4 regions of the Arthrobacter sp. 05T420 genome follow, and region 1 is predicted to be linked to each of the others. Evidence: riboswitches for the same ligand, from Rfam matches in the RefSeq annotation. Region 1 holds a riboswitch; each other region holds the start of a gene.
What was found. A riboswitch is a leader RNA that binds a small molecule or an ion and turns the genes downstream of it on or off. The one in region 1 is predicted to bind thiamine pyrophosphate.

Region 1 (6,954 bases):
ACCATGGCCAGCTCATAGTCCGCGCCCGGGGCGTGCACGGCCACTCCGGCGAGGTCTCCGAGCCGCTCCACCTCGAAGTCACTGATGTCCGGGATCCGGACGGCCCCCGGCGCGGCCGGGCCGCCGCCTTGGAGTGCGCCGGCGCGCTTGAGGGCTTCTTCGTGGGTGGACACAAAGAGTTCGGTGAATCCCATGCAGCTGGTCCTTAAGGTTCGGCGGTACGCGGACCGCTGTTTTCGCACGTCATCCCAGCCTAGCGCTTCGGCCCGGCTGCGCCTGGAGTGGACATGTCCCGCGGCCCTGCCAGCCACATGGGGACATGTCCACCGCTGGCCCGGCCATCCCCCGCCACTTCCCGCGGGCATGCCCTCCGCCGGCCGCGACCAGTGGACATAAAGACGCTATATCCACTCCCGGGCGCGGCAAATGGACATGTCCCGCGGCCCTGCCAGCCACATACGGACATGCCCACCTCTGACCCGGCAATCCCGTGCCACCTCCCGCGGGCATGCCTCCGCTGGCCGCGACCAATGGACATATAGGAGCCATGTCCACTGCTGACCCACTGCGCTGGGCATGCCCCTCAAGGCTCGGGCTTTAGCGAACCGCGACGCGGATCCGGTTGCGCCACGGGTCCTCGAAGCGCAGCTCGGCGCCAGTGTGGTGCGAGTCGATGCCGGCGACCTTGAGCCGGTCGGCCAGGGCGGCGACGTCGTCACCGGACGGCACTTCGATGAGGACCTCACCCAGGCCCAGCGTGTCGCGCCGGGGGCCCGCGCCGCGGCTGTTCCAGACGTTCATGGCCATGTGGTGGTGGTAGCCGCCGGCCGAGACGAACAGCGCCTGGCCGTGCCAGCCCGCGGTCTTCTCGAAGCCCAGCGTGCCGACGTAGAACTCATGCGCCGACTGGACGTCGCCCACCTGGAGGTGGACGTGCCCGACGCCGGCGGCGGCCTGGCGCTGGCCGGTCACGGACTCCTCGGTCAGGTACTGCTGCAGGTAGCGCTGCGGCGGCAGGGCGAGGCTGTCCATGACGACGTTCTTGCCCTCCCAGGACCAGGCCTCCCGCGGCCGGTCCCAGTACAGCTCGATGCCGTTGCCTTCGGGGTCGTTGAAGTAGAAGGCCTCGCTGACGAGGTGGTCCGCACTGCCTGTGAAGGACTGCGGCTCGTACTGAGCCGCGCTGGCAATGGTGGCCGCCAGCGAGTGCTGGTCCTCGAAGAGGAGTGCGGTATGGAAGAGACCGGCCTCGCCGCGAGACGGAAGATTCAGGCCAGGTGCGGGTGCCAGGTGGACCAGCGGCTTCTGCTGGCGCCCGAGGTAGAGCCCGCCGTCCTGTTCGGCCACAGTCTCCAGGCCGAGGGCGCGCTGGTAGTAGTCGGTCATGAGCTTCATGTCGCCGACCTTGAGCATCACAGTGCCCATGGTGAGTTCGGCAGGAAGGAGGTCCTGCGTGCTGGCTTCTGCGGTCATTGAAACGCTCCGTGGGTTCTGTGGCCACCGGATTTCGGTGACCCTGCATAGAAGTAAATTACTTGAAGCTTCAATTTATTCCTAATGGCCGGGCTGGTTCCCGGTTCACCGGGAGCCCGCGCAACACGATGTGCCTGAGCCGGTGGAGCGTGGCCGGCTGGCTCCGCGGATCCTCGGCGGTGACCAGGACGTCCGCACTCGCCCCTTCACCGATGGAATCCGCGCCGAGCCATGTCCGCGCGGACCAGCATGCGGCGTCGAGTGCGGCTGAGGCGGGAAGGCCTGCGGCGTGCAGGGCCTGGACTTCGTCCACGATCCGGCCGTGGCTGATCACGCTGCCGGCGTCGGTGCCGGCAAAGATGGCCACCCCCGCCTCGTAGGCTTCGAGCACCCGATCCGCCCGCCGCTCCCACAGCGAGCGCATGTGGGCGGCGTAACGGGGGAACTTGGCCTCGGCCCGGGCGGCAATGTCCGGGAACGTGGCGATGTTGATCAGGGTGGGCACAATCGGGACACCCTGATCGAGGAAGCGCGGCAGGTGCCGGGGCAGCAAGCCGGTGGCGTGCTCGATGCAGTCGATCCCGGCGTCGAGCATGTCATCCAGGGTGTCTTCGGCGAAGCAGTGGGCGGTGACGCGGGCCCCTTCGTCGTGGGCGGCCTGGACGGCGTCCATGACCGTCCGGGCGGGAAAGCTGGCGGCGAGGTCGCCGGCGTCGCGGTCGATCCAGTCCCCCACGAGCTTGACCCAGCCGTCGCCGGCGCGGGCCTGCTTGCGCACGGCCTCGACGAGATCATCGGGTTCGACCTCGATGGCCAGGCCCGGCAGGTAGCGCCTGGTCCTGGCGATGTGCCGGCCGGCGCGGATGATCCTTGGAAGGTCAGCGCGCTGCTGGAGCCAGCGGGTGTCGTGGACCGCGCCGGCGTCGCGGACCAGCAGCGTCCCGGCGCCGCGGTCCGCCAGGGCCTGAGATTCCGCGGTGGCCTCGGAAACGTCACCGCCCGGGCCCAGTCCGATATGGCAGTGCGCGTCCACGAGGCCGGGAATGACCCAGCCGTCCAGCACGAGGTCCGGCGCGGCGGCCGGACGGCGGAAGGTCAGCAGGCCGTCCACCGACCAGAGACCGCGGCGTTCCCGGTCCGCCGCCGTGAGGATGGGGCCGCTGAACTCGATGATTGCGGTCATGGGCTAAGCCTAATCCGCATGACGATCCGCCGTCCCAGATCATCCAGCCCCAACTGCGCTTCGCGGATCCGCAGGGCAGCCAACGCCTGCCCGGGTTGGGGGTACTCCTCGAAACCGCAGCTCGCATAAAACGGCGCATTGAACGGAACGTCCGCGAAGGCGCAAAGCGTCATCGACATATAGCCACGGCCCCGGGCCGCACCGAGGGCCGCCTCCACCAAGGACCGTCCGATGCCCCGACCGCCAAAGTCGGGGTGCACCGAGAGTTGCTCCAGATGGGCGTGGCCGCCGACATCGTCAACGCGGGCAAACCCCACGGGCGGGGCTCCGGTGACGAGTATGAAGAGCGGCTCAACCGGCGTCGTTAACTCCGGGACCGGGAGCGACTGGTTCCCCAGCTCCGCTTCGAGGACGCGGTCTGCTGCGGCCTCGAGAACCGGCAGGGCCGGCATGTCTTCCGGCGTCGCCGTTCTGATGCGGGGCACGGCCCAAGGCAGAGTCACAATGCCACGCTAACACCGCGGCCCGTCGCACGCGTCACACTCGACAGCCATCCGGAAGCGCGTGGTAGCTTCGTCTACGACCACACGGGTGCCCTTGCAGGGGCTGAGATCGGGCTGACGCAGCCTGCGACCGTTGAACCTGTCCGGGTAATGCCGGCGAAGGAAGTGAGTATTTTCGTGAATACCCAATTGACACAGCACAGCCCTGTCCAAAATGAGTCAGTCCACAACGAATCTGCAGCCGCCACGCAGTCGATGAAGTCCCACTCGCTGGCCTTCACCACGGACCTGGACCATGGCATCCGCGTTCCAGTGACCGAGATCGCCCTGGAACCCTCGCCGGGCGGCGTCAGAAACGCACCGTTCCGGGTCTACCGCACGGCCGGCCCGGGCAGCGATCCGGTCCGCGGGCTGGAGCCGTTCCGTGCGCCCTGGATCGAGGCCAGGGCTGACACCGAAACCTACGCCGGCCGGGAACGGGAGCTGCTCGACGACGGCAAGTCGGCGCTACGCCGGGGCGCGGCATCGGCCGAGTGGCGGGGCGGACGCCCGGTGCCGCGCCGCGGGGTTGAGGGCCGGACCGTCACGCAGATGCGCTACGCCCGGGACGGCGTCATCACCCAGGAAATGCGGTTCGTCGCGCTGCGTGAGAACTGCGACGTGGAGTTGGTGCGCAGCGAGGTGGCCGCGGGCCGGGCGATCATTCCCAACAACGTCAACCACCCCGAATCCGAGCCGATGATCATCGGCAAGGCGTTCCTGGTGAAAATCAACGCCAATATCGGCAACTCCGCCGTGACCAGCTCCATCGCCGAGGAAGTCGACAAACTCCAGTGGGCCACGCAATGGGGCGCGGACACCGTCATGGACCTCTCCACCGGGGACGATATCCACACGACGCGCGAGTGGCTCATCCGCAACTCCCCCGTCCCCATTGGCACGGTCCCCATCTACCAGGCGCTGGAGAAAGTCAACGGCGAGGCGAACGCCCTGACCTGGGAGATCTTCCGGGACACAGTGATCGAGCAGTGCGAGCAGGGCGTGGACTACATGACCATCCACGCGGGGGTGCTGCTGCGCTATGTGCCCCTGACGGCCAACCGGGTCACCGGCATCGTGTCCCGCGGCGGAGCGATCATGGCCGGCTGGTGCCTGGCGCACCACCAGGAGAACTTCCTCTACACCCACTTCGACGAGCTGTGCGAGATTTTCGCGAAGTACGACGTCGCGTTTTCCCTGGGTGACGGGCTGCGGCCCGGCGCGACGGCGGATGCCAACGACGCGGCGCAGTTCGCCGAGCTGGACACCCTGGCCGAGCTCACGCAGCGTGCCTGGGAGTTCGATGTGCAGGTCATGGTGGAGGGTCCCGGGCACGTGCCTTTCCACCTGGTCCGGGAAAACGTGGAGCGCCAGCAGGAACTCTGCAAGGGCGCTCCGTTCTACACGCTCGGGCCGCTGGTCACCGACATCGCACCCGGGTATGACCACATCACCTCGGCGATCGGCGCGACGGAGATAGCCCGCTACGGCACTGCCATGCTCTGCTACGTCACGCCCAAGGAACACCTCGGGCTGCCGAACAAGGACGACGTGAAAACGGGCGTGATCACCTACAAGATCGCGGCCCACGCCGCCGACCTCGCCAAGGGCCACCCCGGCGCCCACGAACGCGACGATGCCCTGTCCAAGGCGCGGTTTGAGTTCCGCTGGCGGGACCAGTTCGCGCTGTCCCTGGACCCGGTGACGGCCGAGGCCTTCCACGATGAGACGCTGCCCGCGGAGCCGGCCAAGACGGCCCACTTCTGCTCGATGTGCGGGCCTAAGTTCTGCTCCATGCGGATCAGCCAGGACATCCGGGACGAATACGGTTCAGCTGACTCGCAGGCGGCCCTCGCGCAGATGGCGGCCGGAATGCAGGCGAAGAGCAAGGAGTTCATTGCCTCGGGCGGCAAGGTCTATCTGCCGGAGCCTGCTATGGGAGGCCCCGCAGCTTCCTAGGACAGCGTCCTAGGATGCCCGGGCGTGCTGGCGCCGGCTGACCTCGGCGATGTACGAGCGGATGGCCCGGTCCCCCTCGGTTGAATCCTGGGGCCGGTGCCCTCCCGGCGCCGTGCGGTGCAGGGCACCGGTCTCGCGCAGGTAGCCGGCGATTTCCTCATACAGCGGCTCCCAGCCGCCGGTCAGGACCAGCGTCGGCACGCCCGGCACGATCTGCAGCGGGGCTTCCCACGGCGGCGCCTGCAGGCGGAGCCGGCGCGCCGCCCGGAGGGCCTCCGGCGTCGTGGCCCCCGGCGCGTCCGCCGCAAACGCTCGGCGGATGAACTCCCGCTGGAAGTCGTCGTCGCTGAGGTTGTGCCGGACGTCGAAGAGCGGCTGCATGAGCGCCCGGTGCGCGGCGGTGGCCGGGAGCTCAGCGGTCAAGGACAGGCAGGCAGGTTCCACCAGGGTCAGCGACTGGACGAGGTCGGGCCGTTCGACGGCGGCCATCATCGCGGCGATCGCGCCCTGCGAATGGGCCACCACGTGACCGCCGGCCTCGCCGCGGCCGTCGTCTGCCAGCGACGCGAGCACTATTGCGGCGTCGGCGGCGAAGTTGGATTCGAGCGGTTCCGCGACGGCGTCGAACCCGTGCCGCCGCAGGAACAGGGCGTCGTAGTCCAGCGCCATGCCGTGCTGCTTTGGCCACGCCGCGGCACCGAAGCTGCCATCCCCGTGGACGAAGACTACGCGCTGCTTGAACATTGTCTAACCCTATGGCACGTCAGTGCTGATGCCGCCGGCGACACAGTCCCGGCGGCGCCCAGCAGGTGCGGCTATTTGCTGCCGCCGAGGAACTTATCGAAGCCCTTGGGCAGGTTCAGCTGGGACGGATCGAAGTCGCCGCCCTGCTGGCCGAACGATGCTCCGGTGGGCAGGGCCTTGGGGCCGGCGGCGCGCCGGGCCTCGGCGTCACGCAGTTCCTGCGCAGCCTTGGCCGGGTTGCCGGAGCGGGCCTTCTTCTTGGGCGCGGACTTGGCGCCCTTCCGGGCACCGCCCCCGCCGCCCATGCCGGGCATCCCCGGCATGCCGGGCATCCCGCCGCCGGCGGCCATCTTCTTCATCATCTTCTGGGCTTGGGCAAAGCGCTCCAGGAGTCCGTTGACCTCCGAGACGTGGACGCCGGAACCGCGGGCAATGCGAGCCCGGCGGGAGCCGTTGATGATCTTCGGGGCCACGCGCTCGTGCGGGGTCATCGACCGGACAATGGCCTCGACCCGGTCGATCTCGCGCTCGTCGAACTGCTCCAGCTGCTGGCGGATGTTCTGCGCGCCGGGCATCATCATGAGCATTTTCTTCATGGAGCCCATGTTGCGGATCTGCTGCATCTGGGCGAGGAAGTCATCCAGGGTGAAATCTTCCTGGTCGGCGAACTTCTTCGCCATCCGGGCGGCTTCATCCTTGTCCCAGGACTTCTCGGCCTGCTCGATCAGGGTGAGGACGTCACCCATGTCCAGGATGCGCGAGGCCATGCGGTCCGGGTGGAAGAGCTCGAAGTCGTCCAGGCCTTCGCCGGTGGACGCGAACATGACAGGCTTGCCGGTCACCGACGTGACGGACAGCGCCGCACCGCCGCGGGCGTCGCCGTCGAGCTTGGAGAGCACAATGCCGGTGAAGTTGACGCCCTCATCGAACGCCATGGCCGTGTTGACGGCGTCCTGGCCGATCATGGAGTCGATCACGTACAGGACTTCGTTCGGGACAATCGCGCGGCGGATCTGACGCGCCTGCTCCATCATCTCGGCGTCGATGCCAAGG
Region 2 (6,954 bases), on a different contig from region 1:
AGCGGCAGGGCGGCGGCAAATGAACCGGAAAAGGATCTCGCTGCGCCAGGAACTGCCGCTGCTGGTGTGGCTTGTTTTTGTCTGGGGAGCGCTGTGGCAGAACTTCAGCCCGGGCAATCTCCTTTTCGGGGCCCTCATCGCCGTGCTCGTGGCGCGTATCTTCTATTTGCCCCCGGTGGAGCTCGGCGGCCGCTTCAACGTCCTCCGAGCCGTGCCCTTCGCCCTCATTTTCCTCGGAAAGGTGGTCGCGGCCAGCCTCCAGGTCCTGTACCTCGCCGTGGTCCGCGGCCCCAACGTGGTCAGCGCCATCGTCGCCGTGCCGCTCCGGAGCCACTCCGACCTGTTGGTCACGGCCACCGGGCATGTGCTTTCGCTGATTCCGGGATCCCTCGTGGTGGAGGTGGACAGGTCAACGTCCACGCTCTACATCCACGGCATCAACGTCCGCAATGCCCAGGACGCGGCCAAGCTGCGCAAAGAGGTCCGGAACACCGAGGCCGGGCTGATCAGGATCATGGGGACCAAAGACGAACTGTCCGCCCTGACACAGGAGATCGCCGCATGATGCAGACCGTCCTGACGGTGACCGCCGTCGTACTTTCCCTGGCCGCCGCGGGGGCGATCATCCGGATCGGACGGGGCCCCTCGCTGCTGGACCGGGTGCTCGCCGCCGACGTGCTGCTGGCCATTTTCGGGGCGGCCCTGTGCATCGACATGGCCGTCAACCGGCACCTCAACAACCTGATGCTGCTCGTTGCGATTTCCCTCATCGGCTTCGTCGGCTCGGTCACCGTGGCCCGCTTCGTGGCCGAGAGGAGGGAGGGCATCCGTGAATCCTGAAACAGTGATCGATGCCCTCTCCGCCGTGTTCATGGTGGTCGGCGCGCTCATGTCCCTCGGCGCCGCGATCGGGCTGTTGCGGTTCCCGGACCTCATGAGCAGGATGCACGCCGCCACCAAGCCGCAGGTCCTGGGCTTGTTCCTGCTGCTGGCGGCCCTTGGCCTGCAGATGCGCACCTGGTGGGTGTGGCCCGTCCTGATGGTTGCCTGGCTCTTCCAACTGCTCACCGTTCCCGTGTCCGCCCACATGGTGGGCCGGGCCGGCTACCGGACCAAGCACCTGCATCCGGAGCTGCTGAGCTCCGACGAGCTTGAGGCCGTAGTCCAGAAAGCTGCCCAGAAAGCCGCCCAGAAAGCCGCGCAGCAGGCAGCCAACCACGCAGTGGACGACGACGACGCTGGCCGCTGAGCCCGTGCGGGGCGCGGCGGCCAGCGTCGTCGGCCATGCCGCGGCCGGTGCCGCGGCTAGCCGAGTCAGGTCAGACGACGTCCTGGGTCTTGGCGAAGCGGGTGATCGCGCGCTGGGTGCCGCGGTTGGCGAGCACCTGGATGATGGCGCTGACCGATGCGGAGATCAGGGCGAAGGTCAGGGCCGAGCGCAGCGTGGTGGGGACGTCGTCCTCGTGGCCCGTGGGCGGCTTGTTGCCCGTGGACTTTTCCCAGATGGTGTCCACCAGCTTGGTGCCGGCAAAGCCGGCCAAGAGGCTGATGCCGGTGCCGAGCAGCTTGATGACGATGTTCATTCTTCGGTCTCCTTGGGACGGGAACGGCTTTCCCCTAGCCTAGCGTTCCGGTGTCAGGACCATCCGCAGGGCCTCGACCACGAGGTCGTGGTCCGCCTTCTGAGGCAGGCCGGAGACCGTGACGACGGCGACGGCGCCCGTGCCGCGCACGTAGATCGGGAACGCTCCGCCGTGGGCGGCGAACTCCGTCTGATCCCACCAGGCGTTGTCCTCGATCCTTCCGCCGGCAGCCCGGGCCCGGAGGCCCACCAGCAGCGACGGGACCTCGTACCGCAGTGCGGTGCGCTTCTTGGCGTTGATCCAGCGCTCGTTGTCCGGCGTGGCGCCGTCCAGTGCGGCATGGAAGAGCACCTGCTCGCCTTTGGTGATGTCGACGGCGATGGGCAGCGAGCGTTGCCTGCCCAGCTCGACCAGGAGGAGGCCGAGGTCCAGGGCATCGTCCTTGCTGAACGCGGCGAACTGGAGCGCATCCATCTCGGCCAGCACGCGGCCGATGAGCGCCGCCAGTGACCCCGGCGGCTGCGGCTCGCTCGAGTCAGGGTCGTATTCCCCGGAGGGATCGTGTGTGGCTGGTGTCTGCGGCAAAATAATCCAGCTTCCCGTAGGTGACGCGGCCGCCCGCTGGCGGGTCCGGGTGTCCGACACGTCGACTCTATCAAGCAGCTTTTCCCGGCCGCGGTGGCCGGCCCTTTCCGGCCCCCGATTGTGACGGCACACCACTGAAAACCCGGCCGTCCGGGTGTAAACTGAGCCAGCCCACAAGGGCGAAATAATTTACGACAGGGGAGCGCCGCCGCCGGGCATCGCCGGAAATATCCGGGGAAACCGTTGGTGGGCGCTGAGAGTGCGGACAGCCGCAGACCCTCGAACCTGATCCGGTTAGTACCGGCGCAAGGGAGTCGAGTTCTCAGGGTGCGCGGAGGGCGGCGGAAGCCGAGGCCGGCCGGAGCACCCTCCCCTCCTGTTCCTCAGGAGGACGACATGACAGATATTTCAGCACAGCATGGTTCCGCCAGCCGTTCATCCGCCCGGCGCGACTACAGCTGGCGGGTGGTGGACATCGTGGTGGCCGCGTTGATCGCCGTTGCCGGCGGCGTCATTTTCTGGGCCTGGTCCCAGGGCGCGAACCTGATTTCCGCCCCGGTCAACGCGCTCTACCCGCCGCTGAGCGGACTGTACGCCGGCGGCTGGATGATCCCGGCGGTGCTGGGCATGCTCATCATCCGCAAACCGGGTGCCGCACTCTTTTGTGAAACCGTCGCGGCCACGGGCGAGCTCATCATGGGTTCGCAGTACGGCACCACCGTACTGATCTCCGGAATCCTGCAGGGCCTCGGCGCGGAACTGGTCTTCGCGGCCTTCCTCTACAAGAAGTTCAACCTGCCGGTCTCCCTGCTCGCCGGAGCCGGCGCGGGCCTCTTCTGCGGCCTGAACGATTCCTTCCTGCCGTGGGGCTGGAACATCGCCTACGCAGCCGGGGACAAGCTCGCCTACATCGTTTTCACCACAATCTCGGGCGCAATTATTGCCGGCGGGCTGGCCTGGCTCGCCACCCGCGGCCTGGCCAAGACCGGAGTGCTGGGCTCCTTTGCCTCCCGCAAGGCTGCCACGGAACCCGTGTTCTCCTGATCCCTCCCATCCTAAATTCTGCAGGGAACCCATGAGATCTTCACCAGGCGTCCGGCCGGCCGCCGTCACAGCCCGCGGCTGGGGCTGGCGGCATGCCGGACGGCCCCGGCCCGCGGTCAGCGGCCTTGACCTGGACATCCGGCCGGGGGAGCGCGTGCTTCTGCTGGGGCCCTCTGGCGCCGGCAAATCGACCCTGCTCCACGCCCTGGCTGGCGTGCTGGGCGACGGCGCGGCCGGCGTCTCGGGGTTAGCGGGCGACTCTGGCGACGCCGACGAGACCGGAAGCCTGCTGATCGACGGTGCCCCGCCACGGGCGCAGCGCGGCCGCGCCGGGCTTGTGCAGCAGGACCCGGAAACCCAGGTGGTGCTTTCCCGCGTCGGCGACGACGTCGCCTTCGGGGCGGAGAACCTCGCGGTCCCGGCGGCAGAGATCTGGCCGCGCGTGCGCGAGGCGCTCGACGACGTCGGGCTGGGCGGGCTGCCGCTGGACCACCCAACCGCGGCCCTCTCCGGCGGACAAAAGCAGCGGCTGGCGCTCGCCGGGATCCTCGCGATGCGGCCGGGGCTGCTGCTGCTCGACGAGCCGACCGCCAACCTCGACCCGGCCGGCGTCCTGGAGGTCCGGGATGCCGTGGGCCGCTGCCTGGACAAGACCGGCGCCACCCTGGTGGTCGTGGAGCACCGGGTGGGGATCTGGAAAGACCTGGTGGACAGGATTGTGGTGCTGCAGCCCGGGTCCGCCCCGGACTCCGCGGTATTGAACTCCGCCGTACTCATTGACGGGCCGCCGGACCAGGTCCTGGCCGAGGCGCGGGACATGCTCATTGGTGCGGGCGTCTGGGTGCCGGGCTACGTCCCGGCGACCCGGACGCGGCTGCCGGCGCGTAACGCCGGGCAGCTCCTGCTCGCGGCCGACGGGCTCGCGGTGTCCCGCGAGCGGCCGCGGCGCGCCGGGCTGCGCGACGGCTTCCGCACGATCGCGCCGCGTCCGGTCCAGACCGGGGTTTCGGTCCAGGTCCGCGCCGGCGAGGCCTTGACCATCACCGGACCGAACGGCGCAGGGAAGTCCGCCCTCGCGCTGACGCTGGCCGGTCTCCTGCGACCCGTTGCCGGGACGGTCTCGGCCGCTCCGGAGCTCGCTGGGGGCGCGGGTGGCCACTCCGGCGGTCACTCTGCTGGCCACTCCATTGGTCGATTCAGCAGCGGCGCCGGAACCGATCCATACCGGTGGAAGCCCCAGCAGCTGATCGCCAGAATAGGCACCGTGTTCCAGGAACCCGAGCACCAGTTCGTCACGGGCAGGGTCCTGGACGAGCTCATGTTCGGCCCCCGCCACCTCGGCTACGGCGAAGACCGCGTGGATGAGCTGCTGGAGCGGCTGCGGCTGACAGATCTCGTGGACGCCAACCCCTACACGCTCTCCGGCGGCGAGAAGCGCCGCCTTTCGGTAGCCACGGTGCTGGCGGCGCACCCGCAGGTGCTGGTTCTGGACGAACCCACCTTCGGCCAGGATGCCAACACCTGGGCCGAACTCGCGTCGTTCCTGTCCGAGCTCCTCGACGCCGGCACCGCCGTCGTCTCTGTGACGCACGACGCCGAATTCAGCGCCGTCCTCGGCGGCACCGAACTCCGCCTCCGGCCGCGAGAAACCGCCGCCGTTCCGGGCCCGGAACTTGAGCTGCCGGAAGGGGCCACGCCATGAGGGACGCACTGAGCCTGCGCGGCAACCATGCGCTGCTGACCCGTGCCAACCCGCTCGCCAAGTTCACGGCGGTCACCCTGATCACCATGGTCCTGGCGCTGTCCATTGACTGGGTCTCGGCATCGGTGGCGCTGGCCTTCGAACTGCTGCTCCTGCCGCTGGCCGGCCTGACCTTGGCGCTGCTGTGGCAGCGGGGCTGGCCGCTGATCCTCGCGGCGGCGCTGGGTGGCTGGAGCACCGCCATCCTGGCGCCCGACGCCGGTTCCGTGCTGGTCGACGCCGGGATCTGGTCCATCAGTGCCGGCTCCCTGCAGTTGGGGATCGGCTTCATGCTCCGCGGGCTTGCCATCGCGCTGCCTGCGGTGCTGCTGATGAGCTGCACCGACCCCACAGACCTGGCCGACGCCCTGGCCCAGAACGCAAAACTGCCGCACCGGTTCGTCCTGGGCACCTTGGCCGCCATGCGGCTGGTCGGGATCATGACCGAGCAATGGCAGACGATCGGCATGGCCCGGCGGGCCCGCGGGGTGGGCTCGAGCGGTAACCCCTATCAGCGGTTCCGCGCCACTCTGGGCCAGAGCTTCGGCCTGCTGGTGCAGGCGATCCGGAGCGCCTCGCGGCTCGCGGTGACCATGGAGGCCCGCGGCTTCGGCGGCGCCGCGCGGACCTGGGCCAGGCCGTCTACTTTCAGTGGGCTTGACGCCTGGGTGCTGCTGGGCGGGCTCGGCATCGCGGCAGCAGCCGCCGCCGCGGCCCTTGTGGCGGGCAGCTGGAACCTTGTCTTCCTCACGCACCAGTAGGCGTCGCCGCAACCGCCGGCGCCACTGGCGAAGCCATTGACGGCACTACTGATTCAAGCGCCACCGTGCACCGCAGTGCGCGGGTTATCGCATGATGCGGGTATCCCTGTGAGATTAACGGCAATCCGGCCGGAATGCCGGGGGTTAATAAATCATCCGTGATATTTTCGGGACATGACTCAACCGACTGCTGAACATGTAGGCCTCCTGCTCCGCGAAGCCCGCGGGGCGAAAGGCTGGACTCAGGGACAACTCGCCGCCGAGCTCGGCACCAGCCAGAGCGCCATCGCCCGGATGGAACAGGGAAAGCAGAACCTGAGCCTGAAGATGATCCAGCGACTGGAGGCGATCGTCGGGCACAGCATCGTCAAGGTGGGCCGGCCCCAGATGACCCACCTCCGGGTCGAGGGCGGCCGCACGCTGGCCGGTGCGGTGGACGTCAACAGCAGCAAGAATGCCGGCGTCGCGCTGTTGTGCGCCAGCCTCATCAACCGCGGCACCACCACCCTGCGCCGGCTGGCCCGGATCGAGGAAGTCAACCGGATCGTGGAGGTGCTGACCAGCATCGGCGTCGAATGCACGTGGCTCAACGCAAACGACCTCCAGATCCGCCGCCCCGCGGTCCTGGACCTGGCATCCATGGATGTGGAGGCGGCCCGCCGGACCCGCAGCGTCATCATGCTCCTGGGGCCGCTGCTGGACGAGACCGACACCTACCGGCTGCCATACGCCGGCGGCTGCGACCTTGGCACGCGCACCGTGCAGCCGCACATGCAGGCACTGCGGCAGTTCGGCCTGAGCGTGGAGGCGAAGTCCGGGTTCTACGCGGTGCAGGCACCGCCGTCGGACGCCCATGACCGCTCCTTCGTGCTGAGCGAACGCGGCGACACGGTGACCGAGAACGCCATCATGGCCGCAGCCCACCGCCGCGGCACCACCATCATCCGCAACGCCAGCCCCAACTACATGGTGCAGGATCTCTGCTTCTACCTGCAGATGCTCGGGGTGGAAATCGCGGGGGTTGGCACCACCACGCTGGAGATCACCGGCTGCCCGTCGATCGACGCCGACGTCGAATACTTCCCGTCCGAGGACCCGATCGAGGCGATGAGTCTCATCACCGCCGGCATCGTGACGAACTCGGAAGTCACCATCCGCCGGGTCCCGATCGAGTTCATGGAAATCGAACTCGCCACGCTCGAGCAGATGGGCCAGCGGCTCGAGGTCTCCGGGGAATACT
Region 3 (6,954 bases), on a different contig from region 1:
GTTCAGCGGAACCACTTCGCCGTCGGATCCGCTGTAGCTCAAGTCCACGGCGTACTTCTCCAGCTCGGCCTCGATGATGGCGAGGTCGGAGAGCGGATCGCGGTCGGATTCGAGCGTGCCGCAGTCCAGGACGTGGACCAGGGCGGCGCAGCGTTCGACGTGGCGCAGGAAGTGGTGGCCGAGGCCCTTGCCTTCGCTGGCGCCTTCGATCAGGCCGGGAACGTCGGCGATGGTGAAGCGGACTTCACCGGCCTGGACGACGCCCAGGTTCGGGATGAGGGTGGTGAAGGGGTAGTCGGCGATCTTGGGCCGGGCGGCCGACATGGCGGCGATCAGGCTGGATTTGCCGGCGGAGGGGAAGCCGACCAGGGCGATGTCCGCGATGGACTTCAGTTCCAGGACGACGTCGCTGGATTCGCCCTCGATGCCGAGCAGCGCGAAGCCGGGGGCCCGGCGCTTCTGGGAGGACAGGGACGCGTTGCCGAGGCCTCCGATGCCGCCGGCGGCGGCGATGTATTCGTCGCCTTCGGCCACGAGGTCGGCGATGACTTCGCCGGACTTGGACTTCACCACGGTGCCCACGGGCACCGGAAGGATCAAGGTTTCGCCGTTCTTGCCGCCGCGCCAGTCGCCCATGCCGGGGCCGCCGTTGGTGGCGTGCCGGTGGGGCGCGTGGTGGTAGTCGAGCAAGGTGGTGGTCTGGGGGTCGACGCGCAGGATGACGTCGCCGCCGTTGCCGCCGTTGCCGCCGTCGGGACCGCCGAGGGGCTTGAACTTCTCGCGGTGAACGGAGACACAGCCGTGGCCGCCGGTACCGCCGGATACGTGCAGTACTACCCGGTCTACAAAGCTCGCCACGTGGATCTCCTCAGTGCTGTTCCCCGGACCCACAAAGGGGCCCAAGATGATTGTAATGCGGTTAAAACACCGGTGGAGCGGACCTAATGGCCCGCCCCACCGATTTAGAACTTATTGCTACTCTGCAGCTGCAGCAGCCACGATGTTCACAACGCGGCGACCACGGCGGGTGCCGAACTCGACAGCACCGGGGGCCAGTGCGAACAGGGTGTCATCGCCGCCGCGGCCGACGCCGGCGCCCGGGTGGAAGTGGGTGCCACGCTGGCGGACGATGATCTCGCCTGCGGAAACTACCTGGCCACCGAAGCGCTTGACGCCAAGGTACTGGGCGTTGGAGTCACGACCGTTGCGAGTGGAACTCGCGCCTTTTTTATGTGCCATTTGGAATGCCTGCCTTCAAAAATTCTGGGGAATCTGCTGGAACCTGAACGGTAACGAAGAGTTACTTGATACCGGTGATCTTGACCTTGGTCAATTCCTGACGGTGACCCTGGCGCTTCTTGTAACCGGTCTTGTTCTTGAACTTCTGGATGACGATCTTCGGACCACGAAGGTCTTCGAGGATCTCAGCCGTAACCGTTACCTTGGCCAGGTCCGCAGCGGCAGACGTGACTTTGTCACCGTCCACCAGGAGCAGTGCGGGCAACTCAAAGGTGCTGCCGGCTCCACCGGGGACGCGGTTCAGGGTAACGAAGTCTCCAACGGAAACCTTCTCTTGGCGGCCGCCTGCGCGGACAATCGCGTACACCACTGGGGAACTCACTTCTCTCGACGTTTATTACTAGATTTGCGTGCGGAACCTGGAACCAAATTTTATGGACCGGTTCACGCTGTGCCTCAACGCCGGTGGGTTCCCCGGGGGAACCCATGAGCTACCCCCGGAACAAATCCACTTGGAATTCCAAGCAGGCTGTTCACAGGGTCGTAACCCAAGTGTTGGCGTAAGCACCGAAGATCTAGAATACGCTAATTTTGCCTTCGGCCGCAAATGAGGCTGGTTCCGGCGGATAGTCCGTGATAGGCGCCACAACGTCTTGAAGCAAAGATCATGTCAATGTTCTTGACCTTGATCTCGACCGTCTAGATGCTGTGATTCCGCAACGACTTCCGGAACCGTGCCCCACTATCGTACCGGCTGTGCGCGGCAGGTTGTGTCAGGCGTACAGCCGCGGCGCGTCGAAGAAGGCCACTTCGTACCCCGATGACTGGCGGAAAGCCAGTGCCATGGCCTCCCGCTCGCTCCCGGATGCCCGTCTTGCCGCAGTGTCCGTGTACGCGATGGCCTGCCGGGTGGCGGCGGCGAAGTCCTCATCGGCGTACGTCCGCAGCCAGTCGGCGTACGGGTGTGCCACGGAGGCGCCGCCGGCCAGGAACTCTCGGTGCAGGGTGGAACCGACCTCGGCGTAGAGCCAGAAGCACGGCAGGGCTGCCGCCACGAGGACCCCGTAGCTGCCGGACACCGAGGCGGCCAGCAGGTGGTCCACGTAGGACTTCGTCACTGGGCCCAGGGTGGGCGCCGTGGGGCGGGTGCTAAGCCAGGACCGGTGCAGCTCGGACTCGACCTCCAGGCAGGTCTGCGCCGAACGGGCCCAGAACAGCTGTTCGGCCTCGGTGGGGGCGATCGCGGCAGCTCGGGCCAGGACCCGGGAGTAGCCGTTGAGGTAGATGGCGTCCTGGGCGAGGTAGTAGGCGAACTCGTGCTCGGGCAGGGTTCCGTCGGCCAGTCCGCGGATGAAGTCCAGGGCGTAGATGGCGTCAAGATCGCCAGAAGCCCCTTCGCGCAGGGCTGCGGCGAACTCGCCTTCGGCCGGACCGTGTACGTGGCTTGCCTGGCTGACCTGGCCGTGCTGGCCGTTCGCGAGGTGCTGCACGTGGTGGAAGTGGTGGACCGGGCCGTTCCCGGAACCGACGTCCAGGACCGCGGCTTCACGGAGCGCACCCAGCAGCCACGGCTTCACCTCCCGCAACGCCGCTTCCCAGTCCCCCACCCGGGCCTGCACGGTGGCCATGGCCGAGGACAGGGAGCAGCCGGTGCCGTGGCTGTTGCGCGTGGCGATCCGCTCCCCCGGCACCACCACCGTTTCGGTGCCGAGCAGGCCACCGGTGTTGACCAGCGCATCCGGGCAGCCGCCGTCGGCGCCGTTCCCGCCCTGCGCGACGTCGCCGTCATCGCAGTCAGGGCCGGGCCCGTTCCCGGGTTGTCCGCCCTGGAGATGACCGCCCTTGACCAGCACAGTGGTGCCGGTCAGGGCGGCCAGCCGCTTGCCCTGGGCCAGGGCCTCGGCCCAGTCGGCCGCGGCGGGCTCTTTGAGCAGGATAGCGAGTTCGGCCAGGTTCGGCGTGATGAGGTCCGCCAGCGGCAGGAGGGCCTGCAGGGCGGCCTCGGCCGACTCCTGGAGCAGCCGGTCGCCGCTGGTGGCGACCATTACCGGGTCCAGGACGACGACGGCGGGCCGCACCTTCTCCAGCCAGACGCGGACGGCGTGGATCACTGCGGCGTCGCCGAGCATGCCGATCTTGACGGCATCGATGCCGATGTCGTCGCTGATGGCGTCCAGCTGGGCGGTGAGGAACGCGGCCGGGGGCACGTGGACGGCGCGCACGCCCTGGGTATTTTGTGCTGTCAGGGCCGTGATGGCGGCCATGCCGTAGCCGCCGTTGGCTGCGATGCTCTTCAGGTCGGCCTGGATCCCGGCCCCGCCGGACGGGTCGGAGCCGGCGATGGCGAGCACGCGGGGAATGCGCAGCGGCGCGGACGGGGACGGCGGTGAGGACTGGGGGAGCAGAAACTCGCTGGGCGGAAACTCGGACGGATTCGATCTCGCGGACAAGTCAGACATCCCTTCGCCGGTGCTAACCGGACAGGTTCAACGGGTCTGGATCTCAGCCGGCCCGATGCGCGGCACCCCGTGTCAGTGTCCCAGCCTAGCCGTTGCCGCCGGGCTGGCCCGTTAACGCAGCAGCGGGCCCGGGCCGGAGCGGACGTATGTTACGCCCGCTCGGGCCCGGGCCCGCAGCCCGACCGGTCGAAGTGACCGGCCGGGGAAGCGATGAGTCGCGGAGGACTAGAGCTCCGACGCCGGTACGCCGACGCCGAGGATGATCGGCTCGTTACCGGCCGGGACGGAGGCCGGCCTGGCCGCTGCGGGTGCCTTGGCCTCGTGAACAGATCCTGCCGCTGCAGGCCGTGTGGCCTCGCGGTGCTCCACGGAGGTCTCGTTCGCAGCGCCCTGGGCGCGGCTGGCGCTCCGGTTGCGGCGCCCGCGACGGCCACGGGTGGTGGTGTCCGCTGCCCGTGAAGCCGGAGCCTCCGCAGCGCGCACGGTTGCGGGCGCCTCGGGTGCTTCGGTGGCCGGGGCCTGCAACTCGTCCTGCCTAGCGGCCTGCTTGCCGGCCTCGGCGTCGCCCAGGTTGGCGAAGGCCTCGGTCAGCAGGTCCAGGGTCAGGGCCGGTTCCGGCGCGTCCTCGGCGTGCTCGACGAAGGGCAGGGCCACCTGTTCGCCGCCGAACGTCAGCACGGTCGCGGGGCGTCCGGCTGCCTCTTCCGCGGCAGCAAGCTGTGTGACGGCGTCGACGGCGGCCTGGCGGGCCCCGGCGTCGCTGGCAGCGGCTGCCTCACCGTCGTGCAGATGCGCGGCGTGCGCAGCGGCGGCGATGTTCGCCAGAGCGGCACGGGTGGCTTCAGCCTTGGCGTGGCGTTCGGCCTCGGTGGGCTCGGCGTGGACGGCGGCGGGCGTGGCCGGAGCGGTCTCCGGGCCCTGGGCTCCCCTGCCGCGGCGACGGCTCTTGCGCTCCGTACGGGCAACCGGCTGAGCCTCGGTGCGCGGCACGTAGTGCTCCGCGGCAACCGTGTTGGCGCGGCGGTGTTCCACGGGCTCGTCGTGCGTGACGATGCCGCGGCCCGCGCAGGTTTCGCACTGTTCGCCAAAGACCTCCAGCAGCCCGGTGCCCATCCGCTTGCGGGTCATCTGCACGAGGCCCAGCGAGGTCACCTCGGCCACCTGGTGCTTGGTCCGGTCCCGGCCCAGGCACTCCACCATGCGGCGCAGCACGAGGTCGCGGTTGGATTCGAGCACCATGTCGATGAAGTCGATCACGATGATGCCGCCAATGTCGCGCAGGCGCAGCTGCCGGACCACTTCCTCGGCGGCTTCCAGGTTGTTCTTGGTGACGGTTTCCTCGAGGTTGCCGCCGGAGCCGGTGAACTTGCCGGTGTTGACGTCCACCACGGTCATGGCTTCGGTGCGGTCGATCACGAGGGAGCCGCCGGAGGGCAGGAAGACCTTCCGGTCCAGGGCCTTGTGGATCTGCTCGTCGATGCGCCAGGCAGCGAAGATGTCCGTATCCTTGGTCCACTTCTCGAGCCGGCCCACGAGGTCCGGTGCCACGTAGGTGACGTAGGCCTCGATGGTGTCCCAGGCTTCCTCGCCGGAGACGATCAGCTTGGAGAAGTCCTCGTTGAAGACGTCGCGGACCACCTTGATGGTCAGGTCAGGTTCGCCGTAGAGCAGCTCGGGAGCGAGGATCTTGGTGGACGTCGACTGGCTCTCGATGCCCTCCCACTGTGCGCGGAGGCGGTTGATGTCGTGCGTCAGCTCTTCCTCGGAGGCACCCTCGGCCGCGGTGCGGACAATGACGCCCGCGTCCTCGGGCAGGCGGTCCTTGAGGATGCGCTTGAGGCGGTTGCGTTCGACGTCGGGCAGCTTGCGGGAGATGCCGGTCATGGAACCGCCGGGCACGTACACGAGGTAGCGGCCGGGCAGCGAGATCTGGCTGGTGAGGCGGGCGCCCTTGTGGCCGACCGGGTCCTTGGTGACCTGGACCAGCACGGAATCGCCGGACTTCAGCGCGTTCTCGATCCGGCGCTGCTTGCCCTCGAGGTTGACGGACTCCCAGTTCACTTCGCCGGCGTAGAGCACGGCGTTGCGGCCGCGGCCGATGTCCACGAATGCGGCTTCCATGGAGGGCAGCACGTTCTGGACCTTGCCCAGGTAGACGTTGCCGATCAGGGAATCCTGCTGGGTCTTGGACACGAAGTGCTCGGCCAGGACGCCGTCTTCGAGGACACCGATCTGGATTCTGTCGTCGCGCTGGCGGACGATCATCTGGCGGTCCACGGACTCGCGGCGGGCCAGGAACTCGGCCTCGGTGATGACGGTGCGGCGGCGGCCGGTGTCGCGGGATTCGCGGCGGCGCTGCTTCTTGGCTTCCAGGCGGGTGGAGCCCTTGACGGACGTGACGCGGTTGTTGACCGGCGCCTCGGCCATGGCCCGGGGCGCCCGGACGCGGGTCACCGTGTTGGGCGGGTCGTCGCCTTCCCCGCCGGTCAGTTCCAGGTCCTGGTCACCGCGGCGACGGCGACGGCGGCGGCGCGAGGTCACGCCGTCTTCAAGGGTGCCTTCGGAGCGTTCGTCGCCCTCTTCCTCAGAGCCCTCGGCAATGCCTTCGGTCTCGGTGTCGGAATCGGCGGACGTGCGCGTACGCCCGCGACGGCCGCGGCTGCGGCGCCGACGGCGGTTTCCGGCGTCCTCGTCCTCGTCGCCTTCTTCTTCCGCAGGCTCCGCTGCTGCTGCGGCGGCAACGGGGACCGAACGCACCACGGTGCTGAGGTCGGGGGCCTGGAAGATCACGGAAGTGAGGGCACCGGGTTCCATGAACAGCGAGGCGGCCGGGCTGTCCTCGGGCCGGGCTTCGGGCTCTTCGGGCTGGGCTTCTTCGATCCGGGCCTGGGCGGGCTGGGCGTCCGCGGCGGGCGCGTCCACGGGCTGGGCTGCAGCGGCTTCCTCCGGTTCGGCCTGCTCGGCCGGGACGGCTACTGCGGGTACGTCCTCGGCTTTCGGAGCGGCCTTGGCGCGGCTGGCGCGGCGGCGGACCGGCTTCTCGGCGACCGTCTCTGTGACGGCGGCTTCGTCGGAAGCAGCGGCTGCCTCGGGAGCCTCTGCCGCGGCGGAGGCGTTGGCTTCGGGCTCTCCGGCGAAGGCAGGGAGCGGTTCCGGCGCGGCAACAGCCTTGCGGGCACGGGTGCGCCGAGCGGGCGCCTTTGCCGGCGTTTCGGCGGCGTCGGGCGCCGCAGTTTCGGGTACAGCTGCTTCGGGG
Region 4 (6,954 bases), on a different contig from region 1:
CAAAGAGACCTAGACTACAAATAGAGATTGACCTTAGACATTTTTTGGACGTTGATTGGCTGGGAGGCCTTGCTGTGGAAGTAAAGATTGGTATTCAGAACATTGGCCGCGAACTTGTCCTTGAATCGACACAGGACGCCGACGCCGTCGCCAAGGTGGTCGGCGACGCGATCGCCAAGGGCGGCGAACTGCGGCTGAAGGACGACAAGGGCCGCCTGGTGATCGTCCCCGCCAACGTTCTGGGCTACGTGGAAATCGGTGCAGAAGAGGCCCGCCGCGTCGGCTTCGGCGCCCTCTAGCCCGAGCGTTTAGCCCCGGCGTTTCTCCACTGTCGTTTCTTCATTGTCGTTTTCTTCACCAGCGTGAGGTGTCCTGAATGCTTTCCCTGATTGTGGTTGCCATCGTGACCGTTGCTGCGGGCTTTGTCGTGTGGGCCAACGACAAGCGGCACACGAAATACGGTGTCAGCGTCCCGGCGGGAGTCGCTGCGACCGTCGGCATGCTGAGCTGGATCATCTTCATTGCGGCCGGACTTGGCTACCAGCCAGGCCTGACCTGGATCCCGTGGATCCTGCCGATGCTCCTGGGCACCGCGGCCTCGATCGCGTCCGTGGTGTACCTGGGCAAGACCCGGACCCGGCAGGACACCGAGCGGCTCACCGCAATCCTGAAGCTCTAACGGCCCCTCCGGGGGCACCAGCAGGCGGGGCATCGGCAGGGCAGTGCCCTACGCCGGCAGGTCCGGTCCGTGGCCGTCCTCGGTACACAAGCACAGCCGGTTTCCTTGCGCATCCGTGACCACCACCCAATGGGGTGCGTGGTCACGGTTGATTAATGCCCCGGTAGCCGCGGTCTGGTCCAGTACGGGCCCGGATTCGGCCTGGCTCCGGTGGATGTCCACATGGATGCGGCTGGCCCTTGGGGTGGTCGTTTCCCGGAACCGGAGCGAAGGGCCGCGGCCGTAGGGGTCCGTGAGATCCCCGAGTCTGCCCTTGCGGTAACCGAGGGCGACCCGCCAGACCTCCGAAATCCCGGCGGGATTCTCCGAATCGATGGCTACTTCCACGGTCCGGTACAGCCCCGGTTGCGCGGTGGCAGCGACTGCGGCGGCCGCCGCACTGGCCGCAGCGGCCGCCTTGACGTCCCGCTGCGTCACCTCGGAGCCGACGTCATGGGAACTGTAGCGAAGAAAGACCCGGTTGAAGCGCCAGTCCAGGTCCGGGTGATGGTTCTGCACTTCGGCGAGGTGCCCGACGGCGGCGATCAGCTCGAGTGCCGCGGCCGTCGTCGGCGCCTTGTACACGGTCACCAGCCCGCCGAGGCGGTACCGCCAATCCGGCAGGCCTGCCAGCGCTTCGTCGAGTTGTGGGCGGGCGAGGATGTCGTCCGTGGCTGCCATGACAGTCTCCTTCACTGGTTGACCGACAAGACGGCCTACCGGAGCGGCCGGACTCAGAGGAACTCGGCCCGGCCTTCCATCGCCGAGGACGCCAGAGCGTGCTCGCGGCGCGGGATCCTGCCAGCCTTTTTTGCCAGCCTACCGGCGATGACGGCATGCTTGAAGGCCTCGCCCATGAGCACGGGATTCTGCGCCCGGGTCACGGCCGTAGCCAGCAGCACGGCGTCGCAGCCCAGTTCCATCGCCAGGGCCGCGTCCGAGGCCGTGCCGATCCCTGCATCCAGCACCACGGGCACGGACGCCCGCGAGACGATCAGCTCGATATTGTGCGGGTTCAGGATGCCCAGGCCGGTGCCGATCGGGGCGCCCAGCGGCATCACGGCCGCCGCGCCGAGGTTTTCGAGCCGGAGGGCAAGCACGGGATCGTCGTTGGTGTAGGCGAAGACCTTGAAGCCGCGCGCCACGAGCTGTTCGGTGGCGTCTACGAGTTCGACGGCGTCCGGCAGCAAGGTGTGCTCGTCGGCAATGACTTCGAGCTTGACCCAGTCCGTTTCCAGGGCTTCCCGGGCCAGCTCGGCGGTGAGAACGGCGTCCCTGGCTGTGAAGCAGCCGGCCGTGTTGGGCAGCACCCGGATCCGGTGATTCTCCAGCAGCTGAAACAGAGAGCCGGTCTCCGCTGGCGAATAGCGGCGCATTGCCACGGTGGTCAGCTCGGTGCCGGAAGCCACGAGCGCCGCCCCCAGCCCGTCCAGGCTCGGCGCACCGCCGGTGCCCATGATGAGGCGGGAGCCGAGCGTCACGCCGTCGACCACGAACGGGTCGGCCACTGCCCCGGCCGCGGGTGCGGCTGGTGTTGCTGCCAATGTTGTCTCGATCATGCTGGTCATCCTCCCTGGACTGCCGTGACAAGTTCGACGTCGTCGCCGTCGGCGAGCGCCGTGGCGTGCCACTGGCTGCGCGGCACCACCTCAGCGTTGCGGGCCACGGCGACACCGAGCTTGCCCCCGTCGGCAGCCCGGCCGTCGGGGCCGATGCTGCGGCCAGTGAGCTGGCTGACGAGAGTGCTGACGGAGGCGCCGTCGGCGACGCTCTGCTCCGTTCCGTTCAGTCTGATGTTCATGCTGCTTCCTTCTTGGGGCTGTCCCCGGACGTGTCCGGGGTGCGGGAAAAACGGTCGGGGCGGAACCCGGCCCAGCGCGGGCCCGGCGTCCCGTCCATGAGTTGCCGGCACACGGCCGCAGCCGCGGGGGTCAGCAGGACGCCGTGCCGGAAGAAACCGGTGGCGATGATGAGCCCCGGGACGTCCCCACCGTCCGGGCGGGCGACCCGTCCCAGCAACGGGGCGTTGTCCGGCGTGCCGGGCCGGGCCCGCGCCGTGGCTTCCAGCAGCTCCAGCTCGGCGACCGCGGGCACCAGCTGCTGGGCATCCCTTAGCAGCTGGTAGACGCCGCCGGCAGAAACCGCATGGGGATCCGACGGCCCGTCCTCACGCTGGGTGGCTCCGATCACCACGGTGCCGTCCTGGCGGGGAACGATGTACACCGGGACCCCGCGCACCATGCCCCGCACGGTGGCCGTGAGCAGCGGCAACAGACGCGGGGGCACGCGAAGCCGGAGGATGTCGCCATAGACAGGCCGCAGCGGCAGCGCCAGCCCGGTGGGCAGGTCCTCGAGCCCGGCGGCGCCAAGGCCGTTGGCGATTACCGTTTCCGCAGCCCGCACGGAACCGCCGCCCGCGAGCCGTACCCCGGCAACCGTGCCGTCCTGCCACAGCAGGCCCGCCGCGCGCCGCCGGACAAAGCTCCCGCCCTCCGCGCCGAGCACGCTGGCGAGCCGGGTGAGCAGCAGCCGGGGGTCCACCTGGTGGTCGGCCGGGATGTCGAAGGCGCAGGAGATGCCCGGGCTCAGCAGGGGCTCCCGGCTGCGGGCCTCGCGCACTGTCAGTGGTTCCACGGTGAGGCCGCAGGCCTGCTGGACCTCCCTCAGGTCCGCGAGCGCGCGCCGGTCCGCCGCGTCGGCCCCGACCGCGAGGGTCGACGTCGTCAGGTAGCCGGTACCGGCCAGGGAATCCGCGCCGCCGGCGTCGAGGCCGGCAGCGAATCCGGGCCACAGCCGGGACGACTCAAGCATCAGTTCCAGCAGCTGCTCCTCCTGGTAATGCAGCTCGCTGACGGGGGCCAGCATGCCGGCCGCGGCCCAGCTGGCTCCGCTGCCGGGAGCATCGTCGATCAAAACCACAGACCGGCCCGAGCGGCTGGCCTCGAACGCGATGCCATGGCCAATCACCCCGCCGCCGATCACGGCAACGTCGGCGGCGTCATTTGCGGCGGCGGCTGCGCGGCCGGCTCGTGTGCCCATAAAAAAATTCCTTCCCTACGCCGGTACTAGCCGGATCAGGTCAAGCGGTCGGCTCTGACGCCCTCTCAGCCCTGCAGCAGCGACTTGGCTGCTGCGGGCTCCCGCGGTATGCGCCCAGTTTAGAGGAACTAGGCTGGACCCATGAGCCAGGACCCCCTCCACACCACCGCCCGCCTCTACTTGTGCACTGACGCCCGCAGGGACCGCGGCGACTTCGAGGACTTCGTTGACGCCGCCTTCGCCGGCGGTGTGGACATCATCCAGCTGCGCGATAAAACACTTGAGGCGGCCGAGGAACTCGAACTCCTGGAGGTCCTGCACGCCGCGGCCCAGCGCCACGGACGGTTGTGGGCCGTCAACGACCGGGCGGACATCGCGTCCTTGTCCGGGGCACCCGTGTTCCATATCGGCCAGAAGGACATTTCGCTCGACGCCGCCCGCGGCTTCCTGGGCAAGGACGCCGTGATCGGCCTGTCCACCCACAGCCCGAAACAGGTGGACGCCGCCATTGCTGCCTCGCCCGGCCGCAAAGGGCTCGACTACTTCTGTGTGGGTCCCGTCTGGGCGACGCCCACCAAACCGGGACGCGCCGCCGTCGGCCTCGACCTCGTGCGCTACGCCGCCCAGGCGATCGGCCGGGCGGACGCTGAGGGAACCGGCAAGGTGGACGGCGTCATGCCCTGGTTCGCGATCGGCGGGATCGACCTCAGCAACGTTGAGCAGGTAGTCGAGGCCGGCGCCCGGCGGATCGTGGTGGTCCGGGCGGTCACCGACGCCCCTGATCCGGCCCACGCCGCAGGTGCGCTGCTGGCGGCGCTGGACGCCGCGGCATCTTAGGCAGGTTCCCGGCCTGCACTGAACCTAGCCGGCGAGCCCCAGCCCTGCCATCCGGCGGGCGTGGTTCGCCGCGAGTTCGGCCGTCAGGCCCCTGACCAGCTCCCTGGCGCCGGCGTCGTCCAGGCCCGAGAGCCCGGCGAGGAACGCGTGCTCAAGGCTGAGCCGCTGGGCATGGGTCAGGACCTCGCCCAGCAGGCGCCTGGCCCACAGCGCCAGGCGCGACGCCAGCCGGGGATCATCGGCCAGGGCCGCCTTGAGCCGCTCCTGGAGCACGGCCGTGGACTCGCCGGTGGAGCGGACCTGCCCGATCAGCTCCCGGGTCCCGGCGTCGACGTACCGGCCGACGGCGCGGTAAAAGTCCGCGGAGACGGTGTCGATCACGTAGGCCTTCATGAGCGCCTCATACCAGTCCGCCGGGCGCGTGCGCTCGTGGAAGTGGTCCACCGACGGCTGGAACGGCAGCATGACAGCCTCGGTGTCCAGGCCCATGTGCTCGAGCCGGGCGCGGACCAGTTCGTAATGCTGGAACTCGACCACCGCCATGCTGCCCAGCACCGCACGGTCATGCAGCGTGGGCGAATACCGGGCACTCGAGGACAGCCGCTCGAAGGCGGAAAGCTCGCCGTACGCCAGGACCCCCAGCAGATCCGCCACCAAGCTGTTGTAGAGGGCAGGATCGTCCGCAGTTGCGCTCATCATCCAAGACTAATAGCGGAAATCGGGCTACCCTGATTTTCGTGTCACATCATCGCCTGACCCCCAGTGTCCACGAGCAGCAGAACCAGCTTGCCGAGGCTCTCAAGGCGTTGCGCACCACGCTGGAACTGCCCGGTCCGTTCCCCGAGGACGTGCTGCGCGACGCGGAAGCAGCGGTGGCCGAGCACAAGCTGCCGGACCTGGACCTGACGCACGTCGAGTTCGTGACCATTGATCCGGCATCGTCCACCGACCTCGATCAGGCCCTGTTCATCGAACGGAGCAACGGGGGCTACAAGGTGTTCTACGCCATCGCCGATGTCCCCTCCTTTGTCGCCCCGGGCGGGGCGCTCGACGCCGAGACCCGGCGCCGCGGCCAGACCTTCTACACCCCGGACGGCCGGATTCCGCTGCACCCGGAGATCATCAGCGAGGCCGCCGGCAGCCTGCTCGCCGGGCAGTTGTGCGCGGCGTTCGTCTGGGAGTTCGAGCTCGACGCCGCCGCAGAGGTGACCGCGGTCCTCGTGCGCCGGGCGCAGGTCCGCAGCCGGGCCAAGCTCAACTACAAGGGCGTCCAGGCCGAACTCGACGCCGGCACCGCGTCGCCGGTACTGCAGTTGCTCAAAGAGGTGGGCATCAAGCGGGTGGAGCAGGAACGCCTGCGCGGCGGCGCGAGCCTGAATATGCCCGAACAGGAGATCCAGCAGCTGCCCGACGGCGGCTACCGGATCGTGGCTGCCCCGCCGCTGCCGGTCGAGGACTGGAACGCCCAGATTTCACTCATGACCGGGATGGCCGCCGCCGCTCTCATGCTCCGGGGCAAGGTGGGCATCCTGCGCACCATGCCCGCCCCGGATGAGGCGTCGCTGCGGCACTTCCACCGCCAGACCCAGGCCCTCGGCAAGCCCTGGGATGGGGAAATGCGCTACGGCGAGTACCTCCGGACCCTGGACCCCATGGACCCCCGGCAGCTGGCCATTGTGCATTCGGCCGGGATGCTTTTCCGCGGTGCCGGGTACACGCACTTCGACGGCAACGTGCCGGGAGCCGCCGTCCAGTCCGCCATCGGCGCGGCCTACGCCCATTCCACGGCGCCGCTGCGGCGGCTGGTCGACCGTTTCGTGCTGGTGATCTGCGAGGCCCTGAGCAACGGCACCGAAGTTCCGGCCTGGGCCCGGGAGGCCCTGCCGTCCCTGCCGGCCATCATGGGCACCTCGGACCAGCTCGCCGCGAAGCTGGAGCGGCTCTCGCTGGACACCGTGGAGGCGGCGCTGCTGGTCAACCACGTCGGCCAGGAATTCGACGCCGTCGTCATCTCCGGCCCCAAACCGGCGAAGAGCGCGAACGGCAACACAGCGGTCAGCGTCAACGGGAATGGGAACGGGAACGGCGGCAAAGCCAACGGCAACGGGAATGGTCCCTCCGGGATCGTCCAGATCGCCGAGCCCGCCGTGACCGCACGATGCCCGGGCGAACTGGAACCGGGCACTCAAGTCCGGGTCCGGGTGCTGTCAGCGGACATCGCCACCCGCGAAATCGAGCTGGAGCTCGTGGGCTGACGGTCCGCTTCAGGCCCGCTATCGGTCCGCGGCCGGCACCACTCCGCGGCGCGATCACGGGTCCAGTCGAGGATCCGTGCCTTGTACAGCTAGACTGGAGAGGTA

Region 2: linked by a shared signal. The riboswitch ahead of AC1DEM_RS19365 (ECF transporter S component) and the one ahead of thiC (phosphomethylpyrimidine synthase ThiC) in region 1 are both predicted to bind thiamine pyrophosphate.
Region 3: linked by a shared signal. The riboswitch ahead of AC1DEM_RS15155 (bifunctional hydroxymethylpyrimidine kinase/phosphomethylpyrimidine kinase) and the one ahead of thiC (phosphomethylpyrimidine synthase ThiC) in region 1 are both predicted to bind thiamine pyrophosphate.
Region 4: linked by a shared signal. The riboswitch ahead of thiO (glycine oxidase ThiO) and the one ahead of thiC (phosphomethylpyrimidine synthase ThiC) in region 1 are both predicted to bind thiamine pyrophosphate.

What each region holds. Positions count from the first base shown of each region.
Region 1 covers NZ_JBFTLG010000012.1:139,008-145,961, reverse strand. The annotation lists gene AC1DEM_RS13295 (hypothetical protein) at 1-194, opposite strand, end outside; gene AC1DEM_RS13290 (VOC family protein) at 598-1,473, opposite strand; gene AC1DEM_RS13285 (amidohydrolase family protein) at 1,544-2,656, opposite strand; gene AC1DEM_RS13280 (GNAT family N-acetyltransferase) at 2,653-3,159, opposite strand; TPP riboswitch at 3,234-3,341, shown strand; gene thiC (phosphomethylpyrimidine synthase ThiC) at 3,337-5,157, shown strand; gene AC1DEM_RS13270 (alpha/beta fold hydrolase) at 5,167-5,901, opposite strand; gene ffh (signal recognition particle protein) at 5,973-6,954, opposite strand, start outside.
Region 2 covers NZ_JBFTLG010000022.1:78,739-85,692, forward strand. The annotation lists gene AC1DEM_RS19335 (Na+/H+ antiporter subunit D) at 1-23, shown strand, start outside; gene AC1DEM_RS19340 (Na+/H+ antiporter subunit E) at 20-565, shown strand; gene AC1DEM_RS19345 (MrpF/PhaF family protein) at 562-840, shown strand; gene mnhG (monovalent cation/H(+) antiporter subunit G) at 830-1,249, shown strand; gene AC1DEM_RS19355 (DUF4235 domain-containing protein) at 1,320-1,583, opposite strand; gene AC1DEM_RS19360 (heme-degrading domain-containing protein) at 1,623-2,168, opposite strand; TPP riboswitch at 2,355-2,498, shown strand; gene AC1DEM_RS19365 (ECF transporter S component) at 2,565-3,212, shown strand; gene AC1DEM_RS19370 (ABC transporter ATP-binding protein) at 3,244-4,914, shown strand; gene AC1DEM_RS19375 (energy-coupling factor transporter transmembrane component T family protein) at 4,911-5,714, shown strand; gene AC1DEM_RS19380 (UDP-N-acetylglucosamine 1-carboxyvinyltransferase) at 5,889-6,954, shown strand, end outside.
Region 3 covers NZ_JBFTLG010000015.1:38,009-44,962, reverse strand. The annotation lists gene obgE (GTPase ObgE) at 1-858, opposite strand, end outside; gene rpmA (50S ribosomal protein L27) at 976-1,239, opposite strand; gene rplU (50S ribosomal protein L21) at 1,301-1,609, opposite strand; gene AC1DEM_RS15155 (bifunctional hydroxymethylpyrimidine kinase/phosphomethylpyrimidine kinase) at 2,013-3,698, opposite strand; TPP riboswitch at 3,681-3,778, opposite strand; gene AC1DEM_RS15150 (Rne/Rng family ribonuclease) at 3,924-6,954, opposite strand, start outside.
Region 4 covers NZ_JBFTLG010000001.1:311,183-318,136, reverse strand. The annotation lists gene AC1DEM_RS01550 (TetR/AcrR family transcriptional regulator) at 1-13, shown strand, start outside; gene AC1DEM_RS01545 (DUF3107 domain-containing protein) at 75-299, shown strand; gene AC1DEM_RS01540 (hypothetical protein) at 377-679, shown strand; gene AC1DEM_RS01535 (4a-hydroxytetrahydrobiopterin dehydratase) at 728-1,399, opposite strand; gene AC1DEM_RS01530 (thiazole synthase) at 1,453-2,277, opposite strand; gene thiS (sulfur carrier protein ThiS) at 2,283-2,519, opposite strand; gene thiO (glycine oxidase ThiO) at 2,516-3,757, opposite strand; TPP riboswitch at 3,752-3,872, opposite strand; gene thiE (thiamine phosphate synthase) at 3,899-4,594, shown strand; gene AC1DEM_RS01510 (ferritin-like fold-containing protein) at 4,619-5,290, opposite strand; gene AC1DEM_RS01505 (RNB domain-containing ribonuclease) at 5,332-6,849, shown strand.